DNA from 3 places in the Serratia montpellierensis genome. Region 3 is predicted to be linked to each of the others. Evidence: predicted binding sites of a transcription regulator. Region 3 holds the regulator's gene; each other region holds the start of a gene.
What was found. The regulator Fur, encoded in region 3, represses iron uptake genes when iron is present. The targets are predictions, from matches to a motif close to ATAATAATGAGAACNACTATCAA.
Positions count from the first base shown of each region.

Region 1 (9,824 bases), on a different contig from region 3:
GGCAGAAACTATTTTACCTGCACTTGCTCGCAGGCAGCGCCACGTTCCGGCGCGGCGGCCAGTGAAATGCATTGCGCGTGGGTTTACCGGCGCCGGCTTGGCCGGAGCGAAACGCGAATAATAATGAAAGTGGAGAATTAAATGACAATGAGCACACCTATGCTGGTGACCTTCCTGGTGTACATTTTCGGGATGGTGCTGATCGGCCTGCTTGCCTACCGGGCAACCAACAACTTTGATGACTATATTCTCGGCGGCCGCAGTTTGGGCAGCGTGGTGACCGCGCTGTCCGCCGGCGCTTCCGACATGAGCGGCTGGTTGCTGATGGGCCTGCCGGGCGCCATCTTCCTCTCCGGCATCTCCGAAAGCTGGATCGCTATCGGCCTGACCATCGGCGCTTACCTGAACTGGAAGCTGGTGGCAGGAAGGCTGCGCGTGCATACCGAAGCCAACAACAACGCCCTGACGCTGCCGGATTATTTCACCAGCCGCTTTGAAGACAACAGCAAGCTGCTGCGCGTGATCTCGGCCATCGTTATCCTGGTGTTCTTCACCATTTACTGCGCCTCCGGCATCGTAGCCGGCGCGCGCCTGTTCGAAAGCACCTTCGGCATGAGCTACGAAACCGCCCTGTGGGCCGGCGCCGCAGCGACCATCCTCTACACCTTTATCGGCGGTTTCCTGGCGGTGAGCTGGACCGACACCGTGCAGGCCAGCCTGATGATTTTCGCGCTGATCCTGACGCCGGTGATCGTGATCTTCGCCGTCGGCGGCATCGATACCTCGATGCTGGTGATCCAGGCGCAGAACCCGGCCAACCTCGACATGCTGAAGGGGCTGAACTTCGTCGCCATCCTGTCGCTGCTGGGGTGGGGCCTGGGCTACTTCGGCCAGCCGCACATCCTGGCGCGTTTCATGGCGGCGGATTCTCACCGCACCATCCGCAGCGCGCGTCGCATCAGCATGACCTGGATGATCCTGTGCTTGGCCGGCACCATCGCCGTCGGTTTCTTCGGCATTGCTTACTTCGCTAACAACCCGGATCAAGCCGGTAACGTGTCGCAGAACGGCGAACGCGTGTTCATCGAACTGGCGATGCTGCTGTTTAACCCATGGGTAGCGGGCGTGCTGCTGTCGGCGATTCTGGCGGCGGTCATGAGTACCCTGAGCTGCCAGCTGCTGGTGTGCTCCAGCGCGATCACCGAAGACCTGTACAAGGCGTTCCTGCGTAAAGGTGCCAGCCAGCGCGAGCTGGTGTGGGTCGGCCGCGTCATGGTGCTGGTGGTGGCGTTGATCGCCATCGCGCTGGCGGCCAACCCGGAGAACCGCGTGCTGGGGCTGGTGAGCTACGCCTGGGCCGGTTTTGGCGCCGCCTTCGGCCCGGTTGTGCTGATTTCGGTGATGTGGTCGCGCATGACCCGCAACGGCGCGCTGGCCGGCATGCTGGTCGGTGCAGTGACGGTGATCGTCTGGAAACAATACGAATGGCTGGGCCTGTATGAAATCATCCCGGGCTTCATCCTGGGCTGCCTCGCCATCGTGGTGGTGAGCCTGATGGGCCGCCAGCCTTCCGCCACCATGACCGAGCGTTTCGATCAGGCGGAAGCCGAGTACAAAACGGTGTAACGCCGTTCGATGTCAGTCGGTAAGGGGCGCGCAGAGCGCCCCTTTTTTTTGCCTGCCGATCGCCGTCATCCGGCTGTAACACCTGGCGACATTTGATTAGAAAAAATCACGCTTGCGCCTCTTGTATTTCTTCTTGGCAGAATGATAATCACTCTCGTTGGTTTTTACGTTTCTTTACAGAGTTGCCGCCGCTCATTTCGAGTCAGTTTTCTCTGCCGCTGCGGTCTTTTCAGGGGTGATTATTTATGTTCGTTCCCTTTCTTATCATGTTCCGCGAGGGGCTGGAGGCTGCGCTGATCGTCAGCCTGATCGCCAGCTACCTGAAACGCACGCAGCGCAGCCAATGGCTGGGCGCGGTGTGGATCGGCGTGATTGTCGCCGCGGCGCTGTGCCTGGCGCTCGGCATCTTCATCAATGAAACCACCGGCGAGTTCCCGCAGAAACAGCAGGAGCTGTTCGAGGGCATCGTGGCGGTGGTGGCGGTGCTGATCCTCACCTATATGGTGTTCTGGATGCGTAAGGTGTCCAAGTCGGTCAAGGTGCATCTGGAAGGGGCGATCGATCAGGCGCTCAACGCCGGTAAAGGGCAGGGGTGGGCGCTGGTGGCGATGGTGTTCTTCGCCGTGGCGCGCGAAGGGCTGGAGTCGGTGTTCTTCCTGCTGGCGGCGTTCCAGCAAGACGTGGGCGCCGCAGCGCCGATCGGCGCGGTGCTCGGCCTGGTGGCCGCCATCGTGCTGGGCATGATGATTTATTGGGGTGGGGTGAAGCTGCACCTGGCCAAGTTTTTCAAATGGACCAGCCTGTTCATTCTATTCGTCGCCGCCGGCCTGGCCGCCGGAGCGATCCGCGCCTTCCACGAGGCCGGCCTGTGGAACCACTTCCAGGCTATCGCCTTCGATTTCAGCAGCACCCTGTCGACCCATTCGCTGTTCGGCACCCTGCTGGAAGGCATCCTCGGGTACCAGGAAGCGCCGACGGTCAGCGAAGTGGCGGTCTACTTCTTGTATCTGATCCCGGCGCTGATTTTCTTTTTCCTGCCGCAGCGCGCGGAGCCGGCAGCGGCCCCGGCGCAACGTAAAATCAATCATTAATGTTTAATAGGGAATCTCGTATGTCTACTCCGTTATTACGCCGCAAGGCGTTGCACGCAGCATTACTGGCTATCCCGGCGTTTGCGCTGAGCATCGACGCGTTGGCGGCGGACGTGCCGCAGGTCAAGGTTACGGTTAACGACAAGCAGTGCGAACCGATGCAGCTGACGGTGCCGGCAGGCAAAACGCAGTTTGTGGTGCATAACACCAGCCAGAAAAACGTCGAATGGGAAATCCTGAAAGGGGTGATGGTGGTGGAAGAGCGCGAGAACATCGCGCCGGGCTTCACCCAGAAAATGACCGCCACGCTGGAAGCGGGCGAATACGACATGACCTGTGGGCTGCTCAGCAACCCGAAAGGCAAACTGACCGTCACCGCGGCAAGCAATGGCGCCACCGACGGTAAACCGAACGCGCTGGACTTGGTTGGCCCGATCGCCGAATACAAAGTCTACGTCATCAAAGAAGTCGATGGGCTGGTGAAACAGACCAAGCTGTTCACCGACGCGGTGAAGGCCGGCAACGTGGAGCAAGCGCGCAAGCTGTACGCGCCGACCCGCCAGCATTATGAACGCATCGAGCCGATCGCCGAGCTGTTCTCCGATCTGGATGGCAGCATCGACGCCCGTGAAGACGACTACGAGAAGAAATCGGCGGATCCGAACTTCACCGGTTTCCACCGTCTGGAGAAGGCGCTGTTTGCCGACAACTCCACCAAAGACATGGGCGCCTACGCCGATCGCCTGTACCACGACACCGTAGAGCTGCAAAAGCGCGTGAGTGAACTGACCTTCCCGCCGAGCAAGGTGGTGGGCGGCGCAGCCGGGCTGATCGAAGAAGTGGCGGCCAGCAAGATCAGCGGTGAAGAAGACCGCTACAGCCGCACCGACCTGTGGGATTTCCAGGCCAACGTCGACGGCGCGCAGAAGATAGTCAACCTGCTGCGCCCGCTGTTGGTCAAGGCCAACAAGCCGCTGCTGGACAAGATCGACGCCAACTTCAAAACCGTCGACACCATTTTGGCGAAGTACCAAACCAAAGAGGGCTATGAGTCCTATGAGAAGCTGACCGATGCCGATCGCAATGCGTTGAAAGGGCCGATCACCACGCTGGCGGAAGACCTTTCCCAACTGCGCGGCGTATTGGGTCTGGACTGAGGCATACGGTTATGAGCAACAAGGCAGGCCCGAATAACGGGCCTCATCCGCATTCTCAGGGGGCGGCATCGCCTTCGCGGCGCCGTTTGCTGCAGGGGCTGGGGCTAAGCGCACTGGCGCTGGGCGGCACCCGCCTGGCGCAGGCGACGGGCAACGTGGCGGAGCCGTTGGCGACGCCGCAGGATGAGCGCTGGCAGAAACAGCCGTTTTATGGCCGCCATCAGGCCGGGGTGCTGACCCCGCAACAGGCGGCGATGATGCTGGTGGCGTTCGACGTGCTGGCGACCAGCAAAGCGGATCTGGAGCGCCTGTTCCGGCTGCTGACCGATCGCATCGCGTTCCTGACCCACGGCGGCAAGGCGCCGGAGGTGGACGCCAAGCTGCCGCCGCTTGATTCGGGGATCATGGGGCCGGAGATTTACCCGGATAACCTGACCATCACCGTCTCGGTCGGCGCATCGCTGTTCGATGAACGCTTTGGCCTGCAGGCGCAAAAGCCGCTGCGGTTGCAGAAAATGACCCGCTTTCCCAACGATGCGCTGGACGCCGGGCTTTGCCACGGCGATCTGCTGCTGCAGATCTGCGCCAACACCAATGAAACGGTGATTCACGCACTGCGCGACATCATCAAGCATTCGCCGGATCTGCTCAGCGTGCGCTGGAAGCGGGAAGGATTTATCTCCGCGCATGCGGCGCGCAGCAAAGGCAAAGAGACGCCGATCAACCTGCTGGGCTTCAAAGACGGCACCGCCAACCCGAAAACCGACGACAAACCGCTGATGGATAAGGTGGTGTGGGTCGGCGACAACGTCGGCGAGCCGGCGTGGACGGCGGGCGGCAGCTACCAGGCAGCGCGCATTATTCGCTTCCGAGTGGAGTTTTGGGATCGCACGCCGCTGCAGGAACAGGAAACCATTTTCGGTCGCGAAAAGCACAGCGGCGCGCCGCTCGGCATGAAGCATGAACATGACGAGCCGGACTACGCGAACGATCCTGACGGCAAGGTGATCCCGATGGATGCGCACATTCGGCTGGCTAACCCGCGCACGCCGGAAAGCCAAAGCAACCTGATGCTGCGGCGTGGCTACAGCTATTCCCTTGGCGTTTCCAATGCCGGGCAGCTGGAAATGGGGCTGCTGTTCGTCTGCTATCAGGCCGATCTGGAAAAAGGATTCCTGACGGTGCAAAAAAGGCTCAACGGCGAAGCGCTGGAAGAATACATCAAGCCGATCGGCGGCGGGTATTTCTTCGTATTGCCGGGCGTGAAAGAGGGCGGCGACTATTTGGCCAGCGGCCTGCTCAAGGCCTGAGCGCGCAATGACGAGGCGGGATCTTCCGCCTCGTTTTACGTTGGCTTGCCTATTGTGCGGGACATTAAGCGACGGGGTTCAATTCAATCCGTCGCCTGCGAATTAAAAAATCTGAAGAGCCCGCCGACTTTTGGTTGTGCAAATTTTAATCGAGAAACTAAAGTGTCATTCGCGGTTTTTAATTGTAATTTATTGATATTTATGGGGTAAAAATTTTTATGGAATGACGTGCCGAGCGTGATATAGTGTTTTTGCGCTAACTGAAAACAAAAGATATAAAATTTTTTTACATTTTAGTAACGCGACAGGATTGAATGTCATTATACTGTAATCATCTGGCGGTAGTTTTCACACGGTGCACAGCTTGAAGCTGTAAATATCACTGCGGGGATCGCTAATGGTAAAGTCCTTGGTTGGGCTGGAAAGAAAAAATAACACATCTCCCCTGATTTCTCGTTGTAACGAGGGTTCTCTCTCCGACTCTCTTTTACCGGCAACCCCGCACTCTTATCGCTATCGAATCTCATCACTTTTTACTCCACGTTTATTGATGCAGTCCGCGTTGTCCCGTGAAGACACGGCGCTTAAGCGTTGCCGTCGATTCACCTTGTCCCTTGGCTCTTATTGGCTCGGAGGAGGCCAAAACCTAATACGTGTGTGAAACATAATCGCGCGGCCTGGCCGTTGCGGTAGGTGAAACAAACTGTAAGGTGCCACTATGGGTAGACAGAAAGCAGTGATCAAAGCACGTCGTGAAGCGAAACGCGTTATTCGTCGTGACGCTCGTAGTCATCGCCAGCTGGAAGAAGAGTCTGTGACCTCGCTGGTGCAAATGGGGGGAGTCGAGTCTATCGGCATGGCGCGAGACAAGCGCGATAGCTCACCCATCGAGGCTAGAACCGAAGCTCAGGGTCATTACTTATCAGCCATAGAGAATAAGCAGCTGATCTTCGCCACCGGCGAAGCCGGCTGTGGCAAAACATTCATCAGCGCCGCCAAGGCGGCGGAGGCGCTGATCCATAAAGAGGTGGATCGGATTATCGTTACCCGTCCTGTTTTGCAGGCGGATGAAGACCTTGGCTTCTTGCCGGGTGATATCGCCGAGAAATTCGCGCCTTATTTCCGCCCGGTGTATGACATCCTGGTGCGCCGTTTAGGCTCTTCCTTTATGCAGTACTGCCTGCGGCCGGAAATCGGCAAGGTAGAGATTGCGCCGTTCGCTTATATGCGTGGACGCACCTTCGAAAATGCGGTCGTTATCCTGGATGAAGCCCAGAACGTGACCGCCAGCCAGATGAAAATGTTCCTGACCCGCCTGGGAGAAAACGTGACGGTTATCGTTAACGGTGACGTGACCCAGTGCGACTTGCCACGCGGCGTGAAATCCGGCCTCAGCGACGCGCTGGAGCGCTTCGAAGAGGACGAGATGATCGGCGTTATCCGCTTTGAGAAACAGGACTGCGTGCGCTCCGCTTTGTGCCAGCGCACGCTCAACGCTTACAGTTAACCTATCCGCTAATAGAAAGGCCGCTTCGGCGGCCTTTTTTCTCTCCGCAATTTCCCCTCTCGTTTAGCCTTTGTGTAAATTATTGTGGTTATTTGTATAGATTTTCGTTGAGTTAGCGTTAATGATTAATGGGTTCCAGATTGGCGCGCAACTTGCGTGCGCCGCCAAAAGGACACTATCTGGGGTGTGCGCCGCGCGGCGCATTGAGTGTGAGTTCCTTGATGCGATTCAAACATGAAATATATCATTCTGATTTTGCTTATTTTATGCGTCGTCTATGTGCATTACCGCGGGCGGGTACGCTACAACGTGTGGCGACAGCTGTCTGACCATTCCACCTTTACCGCACCGCTGAACGTCTTTATGTATCTGTTTTCCCGTGTGCCGACCACGCCGTACCTGAAGCCGGAGCAGTTCCCTGAGCTGGCGGTACTGCGGGAGAATTGGGAAACCATCCGCGACGAAGGACAGAAGCTGATGGAGATCCAGCAGATCAAAGCGTCCGATCAATTCAACGACGCCGGGTTCAACTCGTTCTTCAAGACCGGCTGGAAACGCTTTTATCTGAAATGGTATGAGGACAGCCATCCTTCCGCCATGACCCTGTGCCCGCAGACCACGGAACTGCTGCGCAGCCTGCCTTCAGTCAAGGCGGCGATGTTTGCTGAACTGCCGGACGGCAGCCGCTTGCCGCGCCACCGCGACCCTTATGCCGGTTCGCTGCGTTATCACCTGGGGCTGATTACCCCCAACGATGACCGCTGCTTTATTGAGGTGGACGGCGAGCGCTACAGCTGGCGCGACGGTGAAGGCGTGATGTTCGATGAAACCTACCTGCACTACGCGGAAAATCAGAGCGGGCAAAATCGTCTGATCCTGTTCTGCGACATCGAACGGCCGATGCGCTACCGTTGGGCGCAGGCGGTGAACCACTGGCTGGGGCGCAATCTGATGAGCGCCGCCACCGCGCCGAACGAAGAGGGCGATCGCACCGGCGGCGTCAACAAGATGTTCAAATACATCTATGCGATACGCCGGGTGGGGAAACGCCTGAAGGCCTGGAACCGCACCGGTTATTACATCATCAAGTGGATTTTGTTCGGGGGGATCGCCGCGGCGATATTCTTCTCGGTATAACGAAGACAGGGGCGCACGGTGTGCGCCCCTTTTTGATCAGGCGAAGATAGTCATCATGTAGGCGGCGAACAGCGCCAGGTGGGCGGTGCCGTTCAGCACGTTGGTGCGGCCGGTCGAGAACGACAGCTGGCACAGCAGCAGCACCGTCAACATCACCACGATATGCGGCGTTTGCAGGCCAAAGATCAGCGTCTGCCCGGTCAGGGTGGCGATGATGGTGACTGCCGGTACCGTCAGGGAGATGGTCGCCAGCACCGAACCGAAGAACAGGTTCATGGCACGTTGCACCTGATTGTTCAACACGGCGCGCAGCGCGCCCAGCCCTTCAGGCGACAGGATCAACAGCGCCACCAGGAAGCCGGTGAACTGCGCCGGCGCATTCATCTTGGTCAGCAGGCCTTCCAGCGGATTGGCATTGAACTTGGTGACGGCGATAACCGCGATCAGGTGCACGACGAGCCAGGCGGCATGCCAGGCACTGCTGTGGGAAGAGGGCTTGCCGTGATGCGGGTCGCCATCGTCGTCTTCATGCTCGTACACGAACAGGCTCTGGTGGGTTTTGGTCTGGATCACCAGGAACACGCCATACATGGCGGCGGAGATCAGTGCCACCAACAGCGCTTGTCCGGTGCTGAAGTTGCCGCCCGGCAGCGCGCTCGGGAACACCAGCACGATCACCGCCAACGGGAAAATCGCCATCAGGTACTGTTTGATGCCGCCCAGGTTGACGTACTGGGTGGCGAACTTGCGCCCGCCGAGCAGCAGCGCGAAACCCACCAGGCCGGCGGAAACGATCATGATGATGGAATACAGCGTGTCGCGCATCAGCGCCGGCGCGGCGTCGCCGGTGGCCATCAGCGCCGAGATCAGGCTGACCTCGAGGATCACCACCGACAGGCTGAGGATCAGCGAGCCGTAGGGTTCACCCAACCGGTGGGCCAGCACGTCGGCATGGCGCACCACGCTGAAGGCGCTGCTGAGGATCCCCACCAGCGCGAGAATATTGATGCCGACGATCAGCGGAAAGTAAGTAGTGCTGCTCCACAGATTCAACACCACCAGCGCGGCGATGGGGAAGATCAGCGAGTATTCGGTGTGGCGAGATTTGGTGGATCGGCCAGGATCGTGTTGCGACTTCATGAGGGTGGCACTCCTTCTCAAACAGCGTAGCCCGTCAGCGCCGGTCGCCGTGATGCGGCAACTCTGCGTTTCCAGTAGGTATTTTATATTAGGATACACCCACGGCGCCGGTGTGATGTTGTTTTTATCTGAGAAAGCAATTGCTTGCTTTATGTGATCAGGGTAACAAAAAAACCGCACGGGGTGCGGTTTTATTTACTTACTTTTACGCAATAACGCCAATTTTTAACGTTAGATATGAGAAAAGTCGTGTTTACTTATTTAGCATGCGGTTAATCAAGGAAAATACAGTCGTTAGTCGTCAATATTATCCATGATTTCATGCCGTTTATTGTGGTAACCCTCTTCATTTAGCCCTTCACGCCAGTAAGGTACGGCATAAAGACGATTACGATCGCATTGACGTTCGCGGCGCAGGTAGCGGCGCAGATCTACCACCAGGCGATCTTCACCGGCGAGCCAGAAGTGGGTTTCGCCCTGCGGCAGAGACTGCGCGCGGAACCGAGCGACCAATTCGTCGGTTTTCTCCGTGCCGCCGACGATCCAATTCACCTCAACGCCGGCCGGTTTTTTCAGGTCAATCACGTCGGCAGTGCTGTCTACGCGGACGAAAGCGCGCCCGGCGCTGTGTGGCGGCAGATTCTCCAGCAGCGCGGCCAGCGCAGGCAGCGAGGAAGGATCGCCCGCCAGGCAGTAGAAATCGGCCGCCGGCAGCATCGGTTTGGGGCCGCCCGGGTTACTGATGCCGATTTTATCGCCGGCTTTTGCCTGGCGCGCAAAGTCGACTGCCGGCCCCTGGTGATCGTGAATCGCGAATTCGATGTCCACTTCCGCCTGTTCCGGGCGCACGGCGCGA
Region 1 is NZ_VOSN01000013.1:599,990-609,813, reverse strand. It holds gene putP (sodium/proline symporter PutP) at 142-1,626, shown strand; gene efeU (iron uptake transporter permease EfeU) at 1,872-2,717, shown strand; gene efeO (iron uptake system protein EfeO) at 2,738-3,874, shown strand; gene efeB (iron uptake transporter deferrochelatase/peroxidase subunit) at 3,886-5,184, shown strand; gene phoH (phosphate starvation-inducible protein PhoH) at 5,903-6,691, shown strand; gene lpxO (lipid A hydroxylase LpxO) at 6,926-7,828, shown strand; gene chaA (sodium-potassium/proton antiporter ChaA) at 7,865-8,968, opposite strand; gene FUU19_RS14645 (siderophore-interacting protein) at 9,263-9,824, opposite strand, start outside.
Region 1: a site for Fur is predicted at 1,768-1,790, ahead of efeU (iron uptake transporter permease EfeU). Genes of this name have one in related genera too.

Region 2 (9,824 bases), on a different contig from region 3:
CACCGGCTGCAGGCGGCTGTCGAGCAGCCAGACGGCGGTATTGGCGAGGGGGCGACCGATCACCGGCTGATCGGCGGCCGTGACCGGCGCGCCGAGGGTATCGACGGTATATTCGGACGGGCCGTAATAGTTGTGGATCTCCACCTCCGGATGCTGCTGCATCAGGTTCCACAGCGTCGGCGTCGCCGCCTCACCGCCGATCATCACGAACGACGGCAGCGGGAACTGCCCCTTCAGCAGGCCGCAGTCCACCAGTTGCGAGAAGAATGACGGCGTGATGTCCAGCAGATCGATCGGCGTCTGTTGGGTTTGTTCCAGCAGCGCCCAGGGGTCGCGGCGCAGCTCCTCGTCGAAGATAACCAGTTCGCTGCCCATCATCATGCAGAACAGCGGTTCCCAGGAGGAGTCGAAAGAAAACGAGGCGGTATGGCCGGCGCGCAAGCGGCGCGCGTGGCGAGCCTGGAATTTTTCGATCGCCGGGCCGAACAGAGAGGCCTGGTGCGACAGGAACAGGTTCAGCAGCCCGCGATGCGTGGACATGACGCCCTTGGGTTTGCCGGTCGAGCCGGAGGTGTAAATCATGTAGGCGAGATGCGCCTCGCTCAGCGGCATGCGCCGCTCGTCGTCCGTTATCGGCGTGGCCTCGGCAGCCGCGCAGCGCGCCAGGCACGCGGCGTCGTCCAGGCACAATACCTGTGGCAGGTCCGGCATGTTGGTCAGCGTGGCGCGGTGGGTCAGCAACATTACCGGCCGCGCGTCGTCGCACATCAGCGCCAAACGTTCACGCGGATAGTCCAGATCGAGCGGCATATAGGCCGCGCCGCTGGCCAATACGCCGAACAGCGCGACCAGCGTGTCCACCGAGCGCGGAATGCCGATGGCCACCACGTCTTCGGCGCCGATGCCGCTGTCGATCAGCACTCGCCCCAGCTGCATCACCCGTTCGGAGAGCTGCCGGTAGCTGAGACGCACATCGCCGCAGGCCACCGCTAACGCCTCGGGCTGGTGCTCAACCTGGCGCTGGAACGCGTCCATGATTGACACCATGCCCGTTGGCGGCGTCAGATCGGCGCCGCGCCCCCAGGCCGCGAGTTGCTTTAGCTCCCCTTCGCCGATCAGCGCCAGTTGACCGTTCGGCTGGTGTGGCTGTCGCGCCAACTGCTGCAGCCAATGGCCGATGCGCTCCGCGTGATGATGCAAGCTGCGCGGCGAGTATTTGGCCGGGTTGGCCACCAAAGACAGCGTCAGCACGCCGTTGCGAAAGCCGATCTCAAACTCCAGGTCATCAACCGGCCCCATCGCCAGCGTATGGGTAACGGCCGCCTGGCCGTCGAACGACAAGGCGCTGTGGTAGACCTTGACGTTGACCACTGGGCCATAGAGTTCCTGATGACCGCCGACCAGGCCGAGATCGCGTTTGATCTGCTCCGCCTCATAGCGTTGATGGCGGCGCGCCTGCTTGATCTCCGCCACGACGGCCTGGCAGACGTCCGCCAGCGACAGTTCCGGCGTCACGTTCAGCAGCAGCGGCAGCACGTTGACCACCGGGCCGACCGCCGCCAGCGCCTGCGACCCCATCCGGCGCATGAAAGGAAAACCGACTGAAAAACGGGTTTCACCGCTCATGCGCGCCAGATACATCGCCAGCGCCGCCGTGACGATGTCGGCCGGTTGCAGCGCCTGCAGCACGTCGTCGCGCAGCGCTTCGTCAAACAGTGACTCCGGCAGCACCAGCACCTGTTTGAGCGGCCGGGCGCCCGGTTCAACCTCCCGGCTTTCCGTCGATAATGACAGCGGCGACGGCAGTTCGTGCAGATGCTGGCGCCAGAATTCGGCCGCCCGCTGGCGTGCGGCGGACGTTTGCCATTGCTGAAACTCTTCCACCACCTTGCCGAACGGGGTAAACGGCGAAGCCGCGGGCGACAGCCCGTGGCGCAGCGCGCGATAGATATCGGCGATCCGGCGGGTGATGGCCTCGAAACTGAAGCCGTCCAGGGTCAGATGATGAAAGCGCTGGTACCAGAACCAGCGATCGGCGCCGACACGGATCACCACATGCCGATAGAGCGGCCGCTCGCCGTCCGCGGGCAGATCCTGCGCCAGATCGTTATTCATCAGCGCCAGCGCCGCCTGTTCGGCATCTGGGCGCGCGCTGAAATCAAACCACTCCGGCGCCTGTACGCGTGCGGGGTCCGCATTAAGCGGTAAACGTTGCATTGGCTGGCCGTCCTGCGCCTCAAAAAACCGCGCCTGAACCGTATCCGCTTCCGCCAGCCCCTGGCGAATCGCGCGTTCCAGCGCCGAACGATCGATAGCGCCGTGCAATTCGGTGTAGTGCGCCACGGCGAAGCTGTTGCGGCGCAGCGCGATTTGGTCGGCAATCCAGATCCCCGGTTGCGCCGCAACCAGCGGATACTCCCGATACTCGACTTGAGTATCCGGCAAAGAAAGCGTTTCTGACATGGTGTCTGTCCTTTTCCTCAAACGGAATGTATCGATGTGGCTGCCTGGCGATTAACGCGCCGCATCCGCCGCTTTCAGCGCCGCCGGCCGCATGTCCTGCCAGTGCGTTTCGATGTAGTCGATGCATTCACCGCGCGACGCCGGCCCCATCAACACGCGCCATCCCGGCGGCGTATCGGCAAACTGCGGCCACAGCGAATACTGTTGCTGCTCGTTGACCAATACGGAGAAACGGAGATTTTCGTCATCGAACGGGTTTTGTTGTTCCTGAGTCATTTGCCTTACCTGTCTGTCAAAATGTGTGGGTTATTCCATCCCGGAAAGCAGTTGGCGCACGCCGTCCAGCAGACCGCCGCGCCAGCAGAGCGCATCGTGCCCGCCGGAAAACACGCGGTAATCGACGCGGTGCCCGGCCGCCGTCAGCGCCTGATGCATCTGGCGATTGACGAATTCGATGTCCGCCTCCCGATCGCCGGCTTGCTGAATTACGGTGAGCGTGGCTGCCGCTGCGCTGCGCTGCCGAACCTGGCGTATCAGCCAGCCTTCCTCCAGTTCGTGGCGTTTTTCGAATTGGGTAACGAATTGCACCGTAGGCCACCAGAAGGAGCCGGACTGGCTCAGCACGTGGCCGAAGCGCTCTGGCCAGTGCAAACCGGCATATAACGCCGCCAGCCCGCCGTAGCTCTGGCCGGCGACGACGGTGCGCGCCCCTTCCTCGCTGAACGGTTCGCGCCGCTGCGCCTGCGGCAATAGTTCGTCGATCACCGCCTGCCAGAATGCGGCGTTGCAAGGCAGCTCGTTTTCCCGGTGTTCGCCGTCGATCGCATCGATCAGCAGCCAACATGCAGGCGGCAGGTGCCCTTTTGCGGTTTCGTGCTCGATCACCGGCAACAGCGCGTGCCTTTCGACCCAGTTTTGGCCATCGAGCAGCAGCACCAGCGGGCGATTCGCTTTCACCCCCGCGTCGCCGCTGGCATACAGCCAGACGCGCCGCTGCGTGCCGAGCCGTTCGCTCTGCCACTGGAAAAGCTGCAGCCGCGCCTCCTCCAGCGGCCGATCGGCGGCCTGCCAGGCGCTTTGATCGTCGGCATCCGGCCCTTGCGCCAGAGAGATGGGCCGCGGGCGATGAGACGGCCCCAGCGATATACGATTCAGCGGATCGGCGATGGCCAACGGGAACAGCGATACCCACCAGGTACGCTGTTGGCGATCGCGCAACGTTTCGTCGTCGCTGAAGATGGGGGGAAGATCCCGGTCGGTAATGGGGATCAGGCTGTAGCTGCCGCGCCAGCGGCGATCGATAACGGCCGCGCCGTACCAAACGTCGGTGCCGGGGAGCCGGGTCAGGCTGCTGGGGGACGTGCTGTGGTGATCGGTAATGCCGTTGATATCGGCGTAAACGCGGCATATCGGCGAGTGCCGTTCATCGCCGGCGGGATCGCGCCACAGCCAGGTCATTTTGACGTGGCTGTCATCGTGCGGTTCGACCACGGGTGTGCCGTGAGCGGCAACCTTCTGCCACCACGCGGATTGCCCCGCCGTCTCTTCACGCAGCCATTGAGCCGCCAATCCCTCACGGTCGTTGTCTGGCCTCTTTTCCGGCAAAAACTCCATAGCGCCCCTTACATAACAAGAATGTCTTTTACAAAACCTGACAATCGTATTGATACTCATTATCATTTTCAATACTATTTGTCGGATTTTTACCGTCGTGCAAACACGACGTCTCCGCGCCGACGGGTGAAGACCGCTTGCCGGCATTTCGGGGTTTATCAGGGTGGCATGACACACAAAAGCAGGTATTCAGGAGAGATAATGAAGATTAAAAACAAAGGGATAGCAAACGGAAGTGCGGAGGCGATGTCCGCCAAGCGTCTGTTGCTGGGATCGGCGCTGGCCTTATTGCCCTTGGCGCAACACGCGTCTGCGGCAGCGGACGAAACGATTTTGGTGACCGCCGACGCGCAAAACAGCGTGACCGCACCGGTCAAAGGGATCGTCGCCAAAGAGAGCGCTGCCGGCACCAAAACCGCCACCCCTCTGCGCAAGACGCCGCAGTCCATCTCGGTGGTCACGCGCGAGCAGATGAACGATCAGGAGCCGGCGTCGGTCGCCGACGCGCTGAACTACACCAGCGGGGTGATCACCACCTACCGCGGCAACTCCAACCGCAATGACGAAGTGATCAGCCGCGGCTTCCGCTATGCACCCAAGCTGCTCGACGGTCTGCACTTTGGCCTCTCGAGCCAAAATGGCGGCGCCGGGCAGATCGATCCCTGGTTGCTGGAGCGCGTGGAGATGGTGCACGGCCCGGCCGGCGTGCTGTACGGCCAGGTCAGCCCCGGCGGCGTGGTGGTGATGACCAGCAAGCGTCCTACCGCCCAGAGCATTCACGAGGTGAAATTCAGCACCGGCAACCGCCATCTGGCGGAAACGGCGTTTGATTTTGGCGGTAAGCTTAACGACGACAACACCCTGTTCTACCGCCTGAACGGTATCGCCAGAACCGAACATGAGTTTGTCAAAGACAGCAAGCAGCAACGGGTGGCCATCGCCCCGGCCTTCACCTGGCTGCCGAACGAAGACACCAGCTTTACGCTGTTGACCAGCTACCAGAACGATCCGAAAGCCGGATCGCGCAACTTCCTGCCGCGCGCCGGCACGCTGTTCCCGACCAGCGCGGGCTATGTACCCTATGACTTCAACATCAGCGAGCCCAGCTTCAACAAGTCGCGGCGCGAACAGGCGTCGATCGGCTACAGCCTCGAGCATAACTTCAGCGATGCGCTGTCGTTTACCCAGAACCTGCGCTTCACTCACCGTGATGAAGACTATAAATATCTGGTTTATAACGTAAATTCGAAGGTCAACGACCACACCGTCACCCGCATGGCGCAGCATGAATCGCAGATGACCAACGAGTTTGGCGTGGATAACCAGCTGAAGGGTCTGTTCGACACCGGCGAGGTGAAGCACACGGTGCTGGGCGGGTTGGATTACCGCTACAGCCATATCGATTCGAAGATGTATCGCGATCGCGGTAACGATTACCCGATCGACTGGGCCAACCCGGTTCGCCCCAGCATCGATGGCAGCACGTTGGCGCTGGTTTCCAGCGATTTGAAGACGCTGAATCAGGTCGGGGTGTATCTGCAGGACCAGTTGGAGTGGAATAACTGGAACCTGCTGCTGTCCGGCCGTCAGGACTGGTCGCAGGTCAACACTCGCGATCGCACCAGCGGCGGCAAAGAGCAGACCTACAACGATGCCCAATTTACCGGCCGCGCAGGCCTGCTCTACGCCTTCGACAACGGCATTTCACCGTATGTCAGCTACAGCACCTCGTTCGATCCTAACCTGTACCCAAGTGCCGCGGGCGCCGATCCGCTCAAGCCGACCACCGGCAAGCAAACCGAGGTGGGCGTGAAGTACCAGATCCCGGGCGGCAATACCCTGCTGACCCTTTCCTGGTTCGACATTACCCAGCGCAATGTGGCGTCTTATAACCGTCTCACCTCCGCCTACGAGCAGATCGGTGAGGTGAAATCCAAAGGGATTGAGGCGGAAGTGCACGCTCAGCCGACGCCGGAGATCACGCTGACCGCCGCTTATACCTACACCGACGTAGTGACCAAAGACTCCAACTCGGCGGACGAAATTGGCCACAGCCCGGCGGGTATCCCGCGCCACGCGGCCTCCGCCTGGGGCAGCTATAGCGTCCTGAGCGGTGCGCTGAACGGCCTGACCGTCGGCAGCGGCGTGCGTTACATCGGCGATGCGCCGGCCGACGCCACCGGCCAGTACGACGTGCCGACTACACGCTGTATGATGCCATGGTGAAATATGACCTCGGCCAGGCCTCGTCGGCGCTGCGCGGTGCAGCGCTCCAGCTTAACGTGCAGAACCTGACGGATAAGAAATACGTTTCATCGTGCAGCGGCGAGTACGCCTGCTTCTACGGCAGCGGCCGCAGCATCATCGCTTCGGTCAACTACCGCTGGTAACAAGAATGGGCGGCCAGCGCCGCCCATTTCTCCCACCTTTCCCGCTGCCTACTCCTGCTTCAATTCCCGCAAGTGCTTGTACACCGTGGCACGCCCCATCGACAGCACGTTGGCGATGTAGTCCGCTGCGCTTTTGGCTTTGAACGCCCCCTGATGATAGAGATCGCTGACCAGCCGGCGTTTCTGTTCGCGGCTCAACGCACCGAGCGCGGCGTTCTCGCGCCGCAGCCAGTCGTGCAGGAAAGTGTTGATCTTCTCCTGCCAGTCATCTTTGAACAGCTCTTGCGGCTGTGGCTGCAGCCGCGTGACCGACAGGAACATGTCCAGCGCGTTGCGGGCGTCCTCGAACATCGCGGTGCTCAGGTTGATGCACAACAGATAGCTGGGCTTGCCCTGCTCGTCGCGCGCGGCGATGCTCACCGAACGCATCTTTTTGCCGTCCCAGTTCAGCTTCTCATAGGGGCCGGTCACGTTGGCGCCGCCATCAAGTTCGACGCCTTCCAGCCCGGCATCGTCGCCCGGCTTGCGCTTCGACAGGTTGTTCGCCAGATAGGCTATTTTGTTGGTACTCAGATCGTGGATCACCACTTCCGCATTCGGGAAAAACAGCGCCGCGATCCCGTCGGCGACCGACCGCAAAAGTTCGAGTTGAGAAGAAGAGTTCGGCACGCTGGGGTGTCTCCGTATGGCCCGGTTTGGTTGGCTGTTCAGCCGCTTAGCATACCGCAGTTGCCGCCGCTTGCCGAGTGGACGGGCGGCAAGCGGCGCATCCTTCGCCGATGGCTACGCTGGTAATGCCCCCCTTTGTTGACTTCACAGGGTATCGTTGCCCGTGGCCGCTCGCGGCGAAAAAAACGCCGGGCTCAATATGACCAGGTTATTGTCACTGCCCTATTCCCACACCGTTTATGCCATTTAAAATCCACATCAGGTTAATGGCATTAATAACCTGCCGATCTTAATGGTTTATTTTCACGACAGAACAAATTAATTAACACGCGCGTTTTTGTAAGGTTATTCTTATGCAAATAATAGGGTTTTCATGGCGGCCAATACCGATTCAGACTATTCCTAATTATTTCCTCTGAACAGCGGGAATAAATTGAAATTGCAGTACTGCAATAAGGATGCAGCTTAATTCGAGTTGTATAAGCAATTTAATTTAAAGGACTTTTTATTATGGCTTATGAATCCAAGGCGGCCTGTTCCGCCAACAGCTACATTATTGAAATCTCGAGCTTTAAACTGCCAACCTCGCTCAGCCCGGAAGCCTTTGCCGCGCTGGACAAACGCGTGGAAGAGGAGTTTGTCTCAAACCAAAGCGGGTTCATTTCGCGTGACTCAGGCATCAGCGTAGACAATGAGCCTCGCTGGGTGAACATTGTGAAATGGGAAACGCTGTTGGACGCGGATGAAAACATTTACCAATTTACACAGGCTTCCGCACCGGCATCCGTCAAAGAATATCTGGCGAGCATCGGCGCGGAACCGGTGGAATTAAAACGCTATCAGCACACCGGCCCGTAATGCGTGCTGGGTGACCACGCCCAATCGGCAAAGCCTTCTTTAAAGCCGATTCGCAAAACCTGAACGGGTGGCCGCTTGCGGTCACCCGTCCGTTTCAGGTGAGCACATTTGTCAGCCCTTGCCTCGAGGGCCGTAACACATTAAAACAGCCTCGGATTATGCTTCTCTTTGCGCGATAAAAACACGGCCGCAGGCGGCGTTTTAACAGGTTTTTAACGCTGCCGAGAGGAAACGCCATTGTCAACATAGCAGTTAAATAAAATGAAACTTTTTGATCACATTCAAGCTTCTGAAAAATAGATATAAAGGTGTTTTATGCGTTTTATATGCATAAAGTATGCATGTTCACGCTCACTGCCGAATAAAAGTAATTAACTATTCATTTGCCCCCGACAGGCGGCGAAAAACCGTCCGCTGGCCCGATGAGCGGGGGGCTAACAACCGGCATAATTAGTGGTAAATTAAGCGTCGCAAAGTGTTATGCGCTTGCTAATCCACGGTTAAACGAAATAAATACCTCTAATATATAAAGGTTGGTTATGGAAAAGCTATCCTACGCTTCAGACAGCAGCACCACCGCTTGGGCTACATATCTGCAACAAATCGATCGCGTCGCCCCTTACCTCGGCGAGCTGTCACGCTGGGTTGATACGCTGCGTCACCCTAAGCGCGCTTTGATTGTTGATATCCCGCTGCAGATGGACGATGGCACCATCCGTCACTTCGAAGGTTTCCGCGTACAGCACAACCTGTCGCGTGGGCCGGGCAAAGGCGGTATCCGCTTCCACCCTGACGTCGATCTGAACGAAGTGATGGCCCTGTCCGCCTGGATGACCATCAAGTGTGCCGCGGTCAACCTGCCGTACGGCGGCGCCAAGGGCGGCATCCGCGTCGACCCGTTCAAACTGTCTGAAGGTGAACTGGAGCGACTGACCCGCCGCTACACCAGCGAAATCGGCTTCATTATCGGGCCACAGAAAGACATTCCTGCGCCGGACGTCGGCACCAACGCCAAAGTGATGGCCTGGATGATGGACACCTACTCCATGAACCACGGCACCACCATCACCGGCGTGGTCACCGGCAAGCCGATCCACCTCGGCGGCTCCCTGGGCCGTGAGAAAGCGACCGGCCGCGGCGTGTTCGTGACCGGCAGCGAAGTGGCCAAGCGCCTGGGCGTGCAGATCGAAGGCGCCAAAGTGGCGGTACAAGGCTTCGGTAACGTGGGCAGCGAAGCGGCTCGCCTGTTCGTTGGCGTCGGCGCGCGCGTCGTCACCATCCAGGACCACTCCGCCACCCTGTTCAACGCCAACGGCATCGATCTGGCTGCGCTGACCGAATACCAGGCCAAGCACAAACAGATCGCCGGCTTCCCGGGCGCCAGCGAGATCGAAAGCGAAGCGTTCTGGTCGGTTGACATGGACATCCTGATCCCAGCGGCGCTGGAAGGCCAGATTACCCGTCAGCGCGCCGAAATCCTCAGCGCCAAGCTGGTGCTGGAAGGGGCTAACGGCCCAACCTTCCCAGAGGCTGACGACATTCTGCGCTCCCGTAACATCACCGTGGTTCCGGACGTTATCTGTAACGCCGGCGGCGTAACGGTCAGTTACTTCGAGTGGGTGCAGGATATGGCGAGCTACTTCTGGAGCGAGTCCGAGATCAACGAGCGTATGGACAAGATCATGACCGACGCCATGGTCCACGTCTGGAACAAGGCGGCCGAGAAAGAGTGCAGCCTGCGCACCGCCGCTTATATCGTGGCCTGTGAGCGCATCCTGACCGCACGTAAAGAGCGCGGCATCTACCCAGGTTGATGCCCGTATCCCGGCC
Region 2 is NZ_VOSN01000013.1:135,381-145,204, forward strand. It holds gene FUU19_RS12475 (non-ribosomal peptide synthetase) at 1-2,463, opposite strand, end outside; gene FUU19_RS12480 (MbtH family protein) at 2,515-2,739, opposite strand; gene fes (enterochelin esterase) at 2,770-4,077, opposite strand; partial or broken gene FUU19_RS12490 (TonB-dependent siderophore receptor) at 4,279-6,467, shown strand; gene FUU19_RS12495 (helix-turn-helix transcriptional regulator) at 6,516-7,136, opposite strand; gene FUU19_RS12500 (antibiotic biosynthesis monooxygenase family protein) at 7,647-7,994, shown strand; gene FUU19_RS12505 (Glu/Leu/Phe/Val family dehydrogenase) at 8,534-9,808, shown strand.
Region 2: a site for Fur is predicted at 4,127-4,149, ahead of fes (enterochelin esterase). Genes of this name have one in related genera too.

Region 3 (9,824 bases):
CGGCGGAAATTCGCCTGTACGATCGCCTGTTCAGCGTGCCTAACCCGGGCGCGGCGGAGGACTTCCTCTCCACCATCAACCCGGAATCGCTGGTGATCAAGCACGGCTTCGTTGAGCCGAGCCTGGCGGCCGCACAGCCGGAGAAAGCCTATCAGTTCGAGCGTGAAGGCTACTTCTGCGCCGACAATCGTTATTCGTCGGCCGAGCATCTGGTGTTTAACCGCACCGTCGGCCTGCGTGACACCTGGGCGAAAATCGAAGGCTAATCTTATTCGCCTCGAAAATTAATGAATCAGCGCGGCTTTAAGCCGCGCTTTTTTTATGCCTGCGCTCGGCTCACGATCTATTCCTCTCTCATTTTCTCCGGGATGCGTTTAATTAATGGCGACGCATTAACCCATTAGTTTTCTTATATTGGCTTTATTAGTCTTCATTTTTTCTTATATATTCGTGATGCGAATTAATTTCATTTGGAGAGCGCTCTCAATTTTTATCGTCTGACTGACGAATTTAGTCAGGCTGAAACCATTAATCGTCTCTGGTTGACCTTGTATCTCAATTTATTCTGATTTAATTGAATTTTTTATTCGACACTCTCCATGATCACCGACGTAACAAAATCTCACTGATATGTGCTCCTTGTCATACTTTGACAAATCTCCCGCATTTTTCATTTGATAATTCGCGTCGCGAAAAATAGTCTGTCTGTAGCAATTAGTGCTGTGGGAATAACATCTCGTCGGCAATATTTTTTACCCGTTCGGGTTTTTTATTGGCAGTCGTGCAGGGCAGTGGTGAACACAGGCGGCTGCAACTTTTAAGTTAAGTCAAAGAGGAATTTCAATATGGGTACGCACGGTGCTCAGCGTAAAACGCTGGCGCTCGCAGTCGCGGGCGCGCTGTTGGGAACAGGGTTTGCCATGGCGCCTGAGGCGAAAGCCGCAGGGTTTATCGATGATTCCACGCTGACCGGCGGCATTTATTACTGGCAACGTGAGCGCGACCGTAAAGATCTCAATCCAGACAGCAAGGATTACAACCAATACACCACCAACCTGTCGCACTCCACCGCCAACCTGAGCCTGGATTTCGCGTCGGGCTACGCCTGGGACATGTTCGGTCTGGACGTCGGCGCCTTTACCGCCATCGAGCTGGCAGAATCCAGCGCCAGCGGCCACCCGAACGAGATCGCGTTCTCCTCTAAAAACCGTACCTACGACGAAGACTATTCCGGTGACAAAGGCGGCGTGAGCCTGTACAAAGCCGCCGCCAAATTCAAATACGGCCCGGTCTGGGCGCGCGCCGGCTATATTCAGCCGAGCGGCCAAACCCTGCTGGCACCGCACTGGAGCTTTATGCCGGGCACTTATCAGGGGGCCGAAGCCGGCGCCAAGTTCGACTACGGCGATGCCGGCGCGTTGAGCTTCTCCTACATGTGGACCGACAAATACAAGGCGCCGTGGCATATCGAGATGGACGACTTCCGCCAGAATGATAAGAAAACGCGCGTCTCCTACCTGCACTCGCTGGGCGCCAAGTACGATTTCAAAAACGATCTGGTGCTGGAAGCCGCCTTCGGCCAGGCGCAGGGTTATGTGAATCAATACTTCACCAAGGCGTCTTACAAATTCGATGTGCTGGGCAACCCGCTGACCACCAGTTACCAGTTCTACGGTGCGGAAGACCGCATCAGTAACAAGAACGATCCGAACAGCATCTACGACGGCCTGGCCTGGCTGCAGGCGCTGACCTTCGGTTACACCACCGGTCAATTCAACTGGCGTCTGGAAGGCACCATGGTCAAGGCGGAAGGCAACCAGGGCTTCTTCCTGCAGCGCATGACCCCGACTTACGCCTCGTCCAACGGTCGTCTGGACGTGTGGTGGGACAACCGCTCCGACTTTAACGCCAACGGCGAGAAAGCGGTGTACGCCGGCGTGATGTATGACCTCAGCAACTGGAACCTGCCGGGCATGGCGGTCGGCGGCTCCTACGTTTACGCCTGGGACGCCAAGCCGAGCACCAACCCAATCTACGATCAGAGCCAGCGCCTGAAAGAGAGCGCCTGGAGCCTGGACGCGATGTACACCATCCAGGAAGGGCGTGCCAAGGGCACCCTGATCAAGCTGCACTACACCCAGTATGACAACCACACCAACATCCCGAGCTGGGGCGGCGGTTACGGCAACATCTTCCAGGACGAGAAAGACGTCAAGTTCATGGTCATCGCGCCATTCACCATCTTCTGATGCGTTCCCCGGCCTCGCCGCCGGGGGGCAGTTAAGGGAATTCAACGATGAAAAAAATCATGCTGATGTTGGCGGCCGCCGCGGCCTTGAGCGCCTGTGCGCAACCCGCCGCGCCGCCGGAAGACGCCAAATTGAAGCAGGCATACAGCGCCTGCATCAACACCGTCGAAGGCTCGCCGGAGCGTCTGCAGCCCTGTAAGGCGGTGCTGAACGTGCTGAAACAAGAGAAGCAGCACCAGCAGTTCGCCGCGCAGGAAACGGTGCGGGTGATGGATTATCAGAACTGCATTATGGCGGTGCACAGCGGTAACGGTCAGGCTTACGACGCCAAGTGCGGCAAGCTGTGGCAAGAAATTCGCGATAACAATAATTAAGAAGGACGAGAACATGAACGCATTCAAACTGAGCGCATTAGCCGCGTTGACGGCAACGATGGGATTCCTGGGCGGCATGGGAAACGCCATGGCCGATCAACAGCTAGTGGATCAGCTGAGCCAGCTGAAGCTGAACGTGAAAATGCTGGATAACCGCGCCGGCGAAAACGGCGTGGATTGCGCGGCACTGGGCGCCGACTGGGCCTCATGCAACCGGGTGTTGTTCACCCTCAGCAACGACGGCCAGGCGATCGACGGCAAAGACTGGGTCATCTATTTCCACAGCCCGCGCCAGACCCTGCGGGTAGACAACGACCAGTTCAAGATCGCTCACCTCACCGGCGATCTGTACAAGCTGGAGCCGACCGCCAAATTCAGCGGTTTCCCGGCCGGTAAGGCGGTGGAAATCCCGGTGGTCGCCGAATATTGGCAGCTGTTCAGAAACGACTTCCTGCCGCGCTGGTATGCCACGTCCGGCGACGCCAAGCCGAAAATGTTGGCGAATACCGACACCGAAAACCTGGACCAGTTTGTGGCGCCGTTCACCGGCGACCAGTGGAAGCGTACCAAGGACGACAAAAACATTCTGATGACGCCGGCTTCGCGCTTTGTCAGCAATGCCGATCTGCAGACGCTGCCTGCCGGCGCGCTGCGCGGCCAGATCGTGCCGACGCCGATGCAGGTGAAGGTTCACGCGCAGGACGTCGATCTGCGCAAAGGGGTATCGCCGGATCTGAGCACGCTGGTTAAGCCGGCGGCGGACGTCGTCAACCAGCGCTTCGCGCTGCTGGGCGTGCCGGTTCAGGCCAACGGTTACCCGATCAAAACCGACATCCAGCCGGGCAAATTTAAAGGCGCGATGGCGGTGCCGGGTGCCTATGAGCTGAACATTGGCAAGAAAGAGGCGCGGGTGATCGGCTTCGATCAGGCCGGGGTGTTCTACGGGCTGCAGTCGATCCTGTCGTTAGTGCCGAGCGACGGCAGCGGCAAGATCGCCACGCTGGACGCCAGTGACGCGCCGCGCTTCCAGTATCGCGGCATTTTCCTCGACGTGGCGCGCAACTTCCATAAGAAGGACGCGGTGCTGCGCCTGCTGGATCAGATGGCGGCCTACAAGCTCAACAAATTCCACTTCCACCTGAGCGATGACGAAGGCTGGCGCATCGAGATCCCCGGTTTGCCGGAGCTGACGGAAGTCGGCGGCCAGCGCTGCCACGATCTGAGCGAAACCACCTGCCTGCTGCCGCAGTACGGCCAGGGGCCGGACGTCTACGGCGGCTTCTTCAGCCGTCAGGACTATATCGACATCATCAAATACGCTCAGGCGCGCCAGATTGAGGTGATCCCGGAGATCGACATGCCGGCACACGCCCGCGCCGCGGTGGTCTCGATGGAAGCGCGCTATAAAAAGCTGCATGCCGCCGGGAAAGAGCAGGAGGCCAACGAATTCCGCCTGGTGGATCCGACCGATACCTCCAACACCACCTCCGTGCAGTTCTTTAACCGCCAGAGCTACCTGAACCCGTGCCTGGACTCTTCCCAGCGCTTTGTCGACAAGGTGATCGGCGAGATCGCCCAGATGCATAAAGAGGCCGGCCAGCCGATCAAGACCTGGCACTTCGGCGGCGACGAAGCGAAAAACATTCGCCTGGGCGCCGGCTATACCGACAAGGCGAAACCGGAGCCGGGCAAAGGCATCATCGATCAGAGCAACGAAGACAAGCCGTGGGCCAAGTCGCAGGTTTGCCAGACGATGATCAAAGAGGGCAAGGTGGCCGACATGGAGCACCTGCCGAGCTACTTTGGCCAAGAGGTCAGCAAGTTGGTGAAAGCGCACGGCATCGACAGAATGCAGGCCTGGCAAGACGGCCTGAAAGACGCCGAGAGCGCGAAGGCGTTCGCCACCTCGCGCGTGGGCGTCAACTTCTGGGACACGTTGTACTGGGGCGGTTTCGATAGCGTCAACGACTGGGCCAACAAAGGGTATGAAGTGGTGGTCTCCAACCCGGACTACGTCTATATGGACTTCCCTTACGAGGTTAACCCGGACGAGCGCGGTTACTACTGGGGCACCCGCTTCAGCGACGAGCGCAAGGTGTTCAGCTTCGCGCCGGACAACATGCCGCAGAACGCGGAAACCTCGGTCGACCGCGACGGCAACCACTTCAACGCCAAGAGCGACAAGCCGTGGCCGGGCGCCTACGGGCTGTCCGCTCAGCTGTGGAGCGAAACTCAGCGCACCGACCCGCAGATGGAATACATGATCTTCCCACGCGCGCTGTCGATGGCAGAACGCGCCTGGCACCGCGCCGGTTGGGAGCAGGACTATCGCGCCGGCCGCGAATACAAAGGCGGGGAAACCCACTTTGTCGATACCAAGACGCTGGAGAAAGACTGGCTGCGCTTCGCCAATATCCTGGGCCAGCGGGAACTGGCCAAGCTGGACAAGGGTGGCGTCGCTTACCGTCTGCCGGTGCCGGGCGCACGCGTAGCGGGCGGCAAGCTGGAGGCGAATATCGCGCTGCCGGGGTTGGGCATCGAGTACTCCACCGACGGCGGCAAGCAGTGGCAGCGCTATGACGCCAAGGCCAAACCGGCGATCTCCGGTGAGGTGCAGGTGCGTTCGGTCAGCCCGGACGGCAAGCGCTACAGCCGCGCCGAGAAGGTCTAAGCCCGGTGCAACGGCCTGCAGCCCTGGCGGCGGCCGTATAACGAAGGGGGAAGGCGTTCGCTCGCGCGTGTCGGCGTAGGGCGGACGTTGTAGTGAGAGTAGTACGTGGAGTAGCAGTGCCGCTGCAATTGTGATATTTCATGACATGATTTTCCCCCGGCTTGTCCGGGGATTTTTTTGTCCGTTGTACGGCGGGCATAAAAAAACCGCCTCGGTGTGAGGCGGTTTTTCAAAGCCGGTCAGGCTTACTTCTTGTCGTGCAGCGTTTCGTCTTCGCGGCAGTCACCGGTTTCACAGTGGCCGTACAGGTACAGGCTGTGGTTGGTGAGCTTGATGCCGTGCTGCTTGGCGATATCACGCTGGCGCACTTCGATGGATTCGTCGCTGAATTCGATCACTTTGCCGCAGTCCAGGCAAATCAGGTGATCGTGGTGATGCTGTTGGGTCAGCTCGAACACGGACTTGCCGCCTTCGAAATTGTGACGTGTCACAATGCCCGCATCGTCAAACTGGTTCAGTACGCGATAAACCGTTGCCAGCCCGATCTCTTCGCCCATATCAATCAGTTTTTTGTACAAATCTTCCGCACTGACGTGATGGCATTCCGGATTTTGCAGTACTTCCAGGATTTTGAGTCGCGGAAGCGTGACTTTTAAGCCGGCCTTCTTCAATGCGATGTTGTTGTCGGTCATGCGAATTCAGTCCTGTTACTATGCTAATCAAGTTGAGGCGTACTCGCCTGTGGCATCGGTCGGCACAAAGAGTTAATGCGTCTCATTATAGAACCGGTTGTACTAAATGGAAACCGCCGGTTGTTAACAAAGATATAATTGCACTATTGCATGTTTTGCATGCAACGCCTTGATGGATGGGATAAACCGATATCTCAGTCTACCGTGACGGGGTGGGAAGTTACAAATCTGTAGCTTCTATCGCAGCAATCCCTGCTGCCGATGACGGCCCTGTGGGCACACTATGCACTTTACAGGGCCTTTGTTCAACCTTTCGCCAGTGCCGGGGCTTAGCCGACGATATCGGCCAGGCTCAGCTCTTCGACGATCTGTTTGACCCAAGCGTCCACGCGCTCGTTGGTCAGCTCCGGCTGACGGTCTTCGTCGATCGCCAGACCGATGAAGTGATCGTCGTCCGCCAGGCCTTTGGAGGCCTCGAAGTGGTAGCCTTTGGTCGGCCAGTGGCCCACGATGGCCGCGCCGCGCGGTTCGATGATGTCGCGAATGGTGCCCATCGCGTCACAGAAGTATTCCGCGTAGTCTTCCTGGTCGCCGCAGCCGAACAGCGCCACCAGTTTGCCGTTGAAGTCGACTTCTTCCAGCGTCGGGAAGAAATCATCCCAGTCACACTGCGCTTCACCGTAGTACCAGGTCGGGATACCCAGCAGCAGAATATCGAACCCTTCCAGGTCTTCTTTGCTGCTTTTAGCGATGTCATGCACTTCAGAGACGTCGTCGCCAAACTGTTTCTGGAGAATTTTCTGGATCATTTTGGCAATGTTTTCGGTATTGCCAGTGTCGCTGCCAAAGAAAATGCCTACAGTAGCCATATCGCGTATAACCTTTAAATTCAAGTAATTGCATTACTCGACGCCGGCACTGCCGCCGCTGACGCCGATTAAAATGATGCCATGGCAAGAGCCTTTCGCCTCCGGGGCGGGCGCCGACAGGCGCAGTCTCTTACCGGTAAATGCGTATCATGCCAGAAAGTGGCGCCGGGGTTTTATCGCATTTATGCGATGCCGGAGAATGAAGAAAAGCGTGGTCGATCCGGCGTTGTCCTTAACGCCGCGCCGCACGTGCGGCCGAAGAGATCAATGTTCCGGCTGTTCTTCCGCCAGTTGCGCCAACAGCATCTGCTCGATGAGCTCGCTGCGGCTGATGTTGCGCTGTTCCGCCAGTTTGTTCAGGGCGTCCACCGCATCCGCGTTGATTTTCAGCTCTACGCGCCGCAATCCACGCACTTTATCGCGCCGTAACTGATTGCGCTTATTGATTCTAAGCTGTTCATCGCGGGAAAGCGGGTTGGTTTTCGGGCGCCCCGGACGGCGTTCATCTGCGAACAGATCCAGCGTCGTGCGATCCGTTTGTTCTTTTGCCATAGGTAGCGGTACTGCAAGGGAGTTTGCATCAAAAAGCGCTCGCACGCTTCCGGAGGCATCGATTAACACACTTCGGGCCAATAAACCCTAACCCAAATTCACCCCCGAACCGGCGTTCGCGAACGCGCTGGCGCGGTGGCAAAATTATAGCGCGCCATATTACCCCAGCAGATGGAGCGACGACAATGCCTAACTGCGGGCTAAACGCGCTAAGCCGTTATCTTTAGCGCGTTTTTTCGCCAGGTAAGTGCATTTTTCAGGCTTCGTCGAGGAAACGGTGAATGGCGCGCAGCACCGCTTCCGGTTTTTCGGCGTGCACCCAATGGCCGGTGCCGGCGACGACGTGCGCGCGGGCCTGCGGGAACTGGCGGGCGATATCCGCACGGTAGCTGTCCTGCACGTACGGCGACAGGCCGCCGCGAATGAACAGGGTCGGATGCGGCCAGGCCGGAACTTCCTGCCAGCCGGTGATGTCTTCGTAGCGTTCGATCAGCACCGGCAGGTTGAAGCGCCATTCGCCGTTGTGGAAGGACTTCAGCAGGAACTGGATCACGCCTTCTTCCTGCAGGTAGTCGCGCATCAGCTGGGCAGCCGCCTGGCGCTGGGTGATGCCGGCGGCGCTGACGGCCTTCAGCGCGGCGAAGATCTCGTCGTGGCGGCGGGTCTGGTAATTCACCGGCGCGACGTCGATGACGATCAGCCTGGCGACGCGCTCGGGCGCGATGGCGGTCAGCGCCATCGCCGCTTTGCCGCCCATCGAATGGCCGATGACGATCGATTTTTCCAGCTGCAGTTCGTCGAGCAGCGCCAGCAGATCCTGCGCCATGGCGGGGTAGTTCATGTCGTCGGCGCGCGGAGAGAGGCCGTGGTTGCGCAGATCGACCTTGATCACCGTGTGCTGTTTATGCAGATCGCGCGCCAGCACGCCCAGGTTGTCCAGATTGCCGAACAGCCCGTGGATCAGCAGCACCGGCAGCGCGTCTGACTCGGCGGCCAGCAGTTGATAATGTAATTTCATGGCGAAGTTCATACTGAGAGAGATTCAGATTAGGGTATCATGATTGAATCGCACGATGAATCATGCGGAATTTTCGCGGCGCGGGCTTGGCAGTGCCGGCTATAGGTATTAGTCTGCATTTGCCGTCCGGAGGCACATTGTTGTGTTCGCCCCAGCGCTTTTAACCTTATAATCCCATGGCTTGAATGCAGGATCTGGCTTCAGGTTCTAAGTAGAAAAAACAGTATTGGATAAAGATGAAAACTATTGAAGTCGACGAAGAGCTTTACCGTTATATTGCCAGCCACACGCAACACATCGGTGAAAGCGCGTCCGATATTTTACGCCGCATGTTGAAATTCACCGCCGGGCAACCGGTACGCGCGTTGCCTGCCGCCAGTGCGTCGCAGTCTGCCGAACTGGAAAAAGCGGCGCCGGCGCAGCGTCCGCGCGATCGCGTGCGCGCCGTGCGTGAACTGCTGCTGTCGGATGAATATGCCGAGCAGAACAAAGCGGTCAACCGTTTCATGCTGGTGCTGTCCACGCTGTATACCCTCGATGCCGCCGGTTTCGCCGCCGCCACCGAGGCGTTGACCGGCCGTACCCGCACCTATTTCGCCGGCGATCAGCAGACCCTGCTGGCCAACGGCACGCATACCAAGCCGAAGCATGTACCGGGCACCCCTTACTGGGTGATCACCAATACCAATACCGGCCGCAAACGCAGCATGATCGAACACATCATGCAGGCCATGCAGTTCCCGGCGGAACTGATCGAGAAAGTTTGCGGTACCGTCTAATTTAGCGAACAGCCCGTCATGATGGCCGTGCGCGACGTATTTGCCCGGTCACCGACAGGGATGAGGGAGATATGTCGATGGCGAATAATCCACGTGCCGGGCAGCCCGCCCGCCAAAGCGATCTGATCAACGTAGCCCAGCTGACGTCGCAGTACTATGTGCTGCAACCGGAAGCCGGCAATGCCGCACATGCGGTGAAGTTTGGCACCTCCGGCCACCGCGGCAGCGCGCAACGCCACAGCTTCAACGAAGCACACATCCTCGCCATCGCTCAGGCGATCGCCGAAGTTCGCCATCAGCAGGGCACCACCGGCCCGTGCTACGTGGGCAAAGACACCCATGCGCTGTCCGAGCCGGCCTTCATTTCCGTGCTGGAAGTGCTGACCGCCAACGGCGTCGACGTGATCGTGCAGGAAAACAACGGCTTCACGCCAACGCCGGCGGTATCGCACGCCATTCTGTGCCACAACCGCCGCGGCGGTGCGCTGGCCGACGGCATCGTCATTACGCCGTCCCACAACCCGCCGGAAGACGGTGGCATCAAATACAATCCGCCGAACGGCGGCCCGGCCGACACCAACCTGACGTCGATGATCGAAAAGCGCGCCAACGAACTGCTG
Region 3 is NZ_VOSN01000005.1:740,299-750,122, reverse strand. It holds gene glnS (glutamine--tRNA ligase) at 1-266, shown strand, start outside; gene chiP (chitoporin ChiP) at 846-2,249, shown strand; gene chiQ (ChiQ/YbfN family lipoprotein) at 2,297-2,623, shown strand; gene FUU19_RS08975 (beta-N-acetylhexosaminidase) at 2,637-5,294, shown strand; gene fur (ferric iron uptake transcriptional regulator) at 5,540-5,986, opposite strand; gene fldA (flavodoxin FldA) at 6,316-6,855, opposite strand; gene ybfE (LexA regulated protein) at 7,120-7,407, opposite strand; gene ybfF (esterase) at 7,664-8,437, opposite strand; gene seqA (replication initiation negative regulator SeqA) at 8,662-9,204, shown strand; gene pgm (phosphoglucomutase (alpha-D-glucose-1,6-bisphosphate-dependent)) at 9,282-9,824, shown strand, end outside.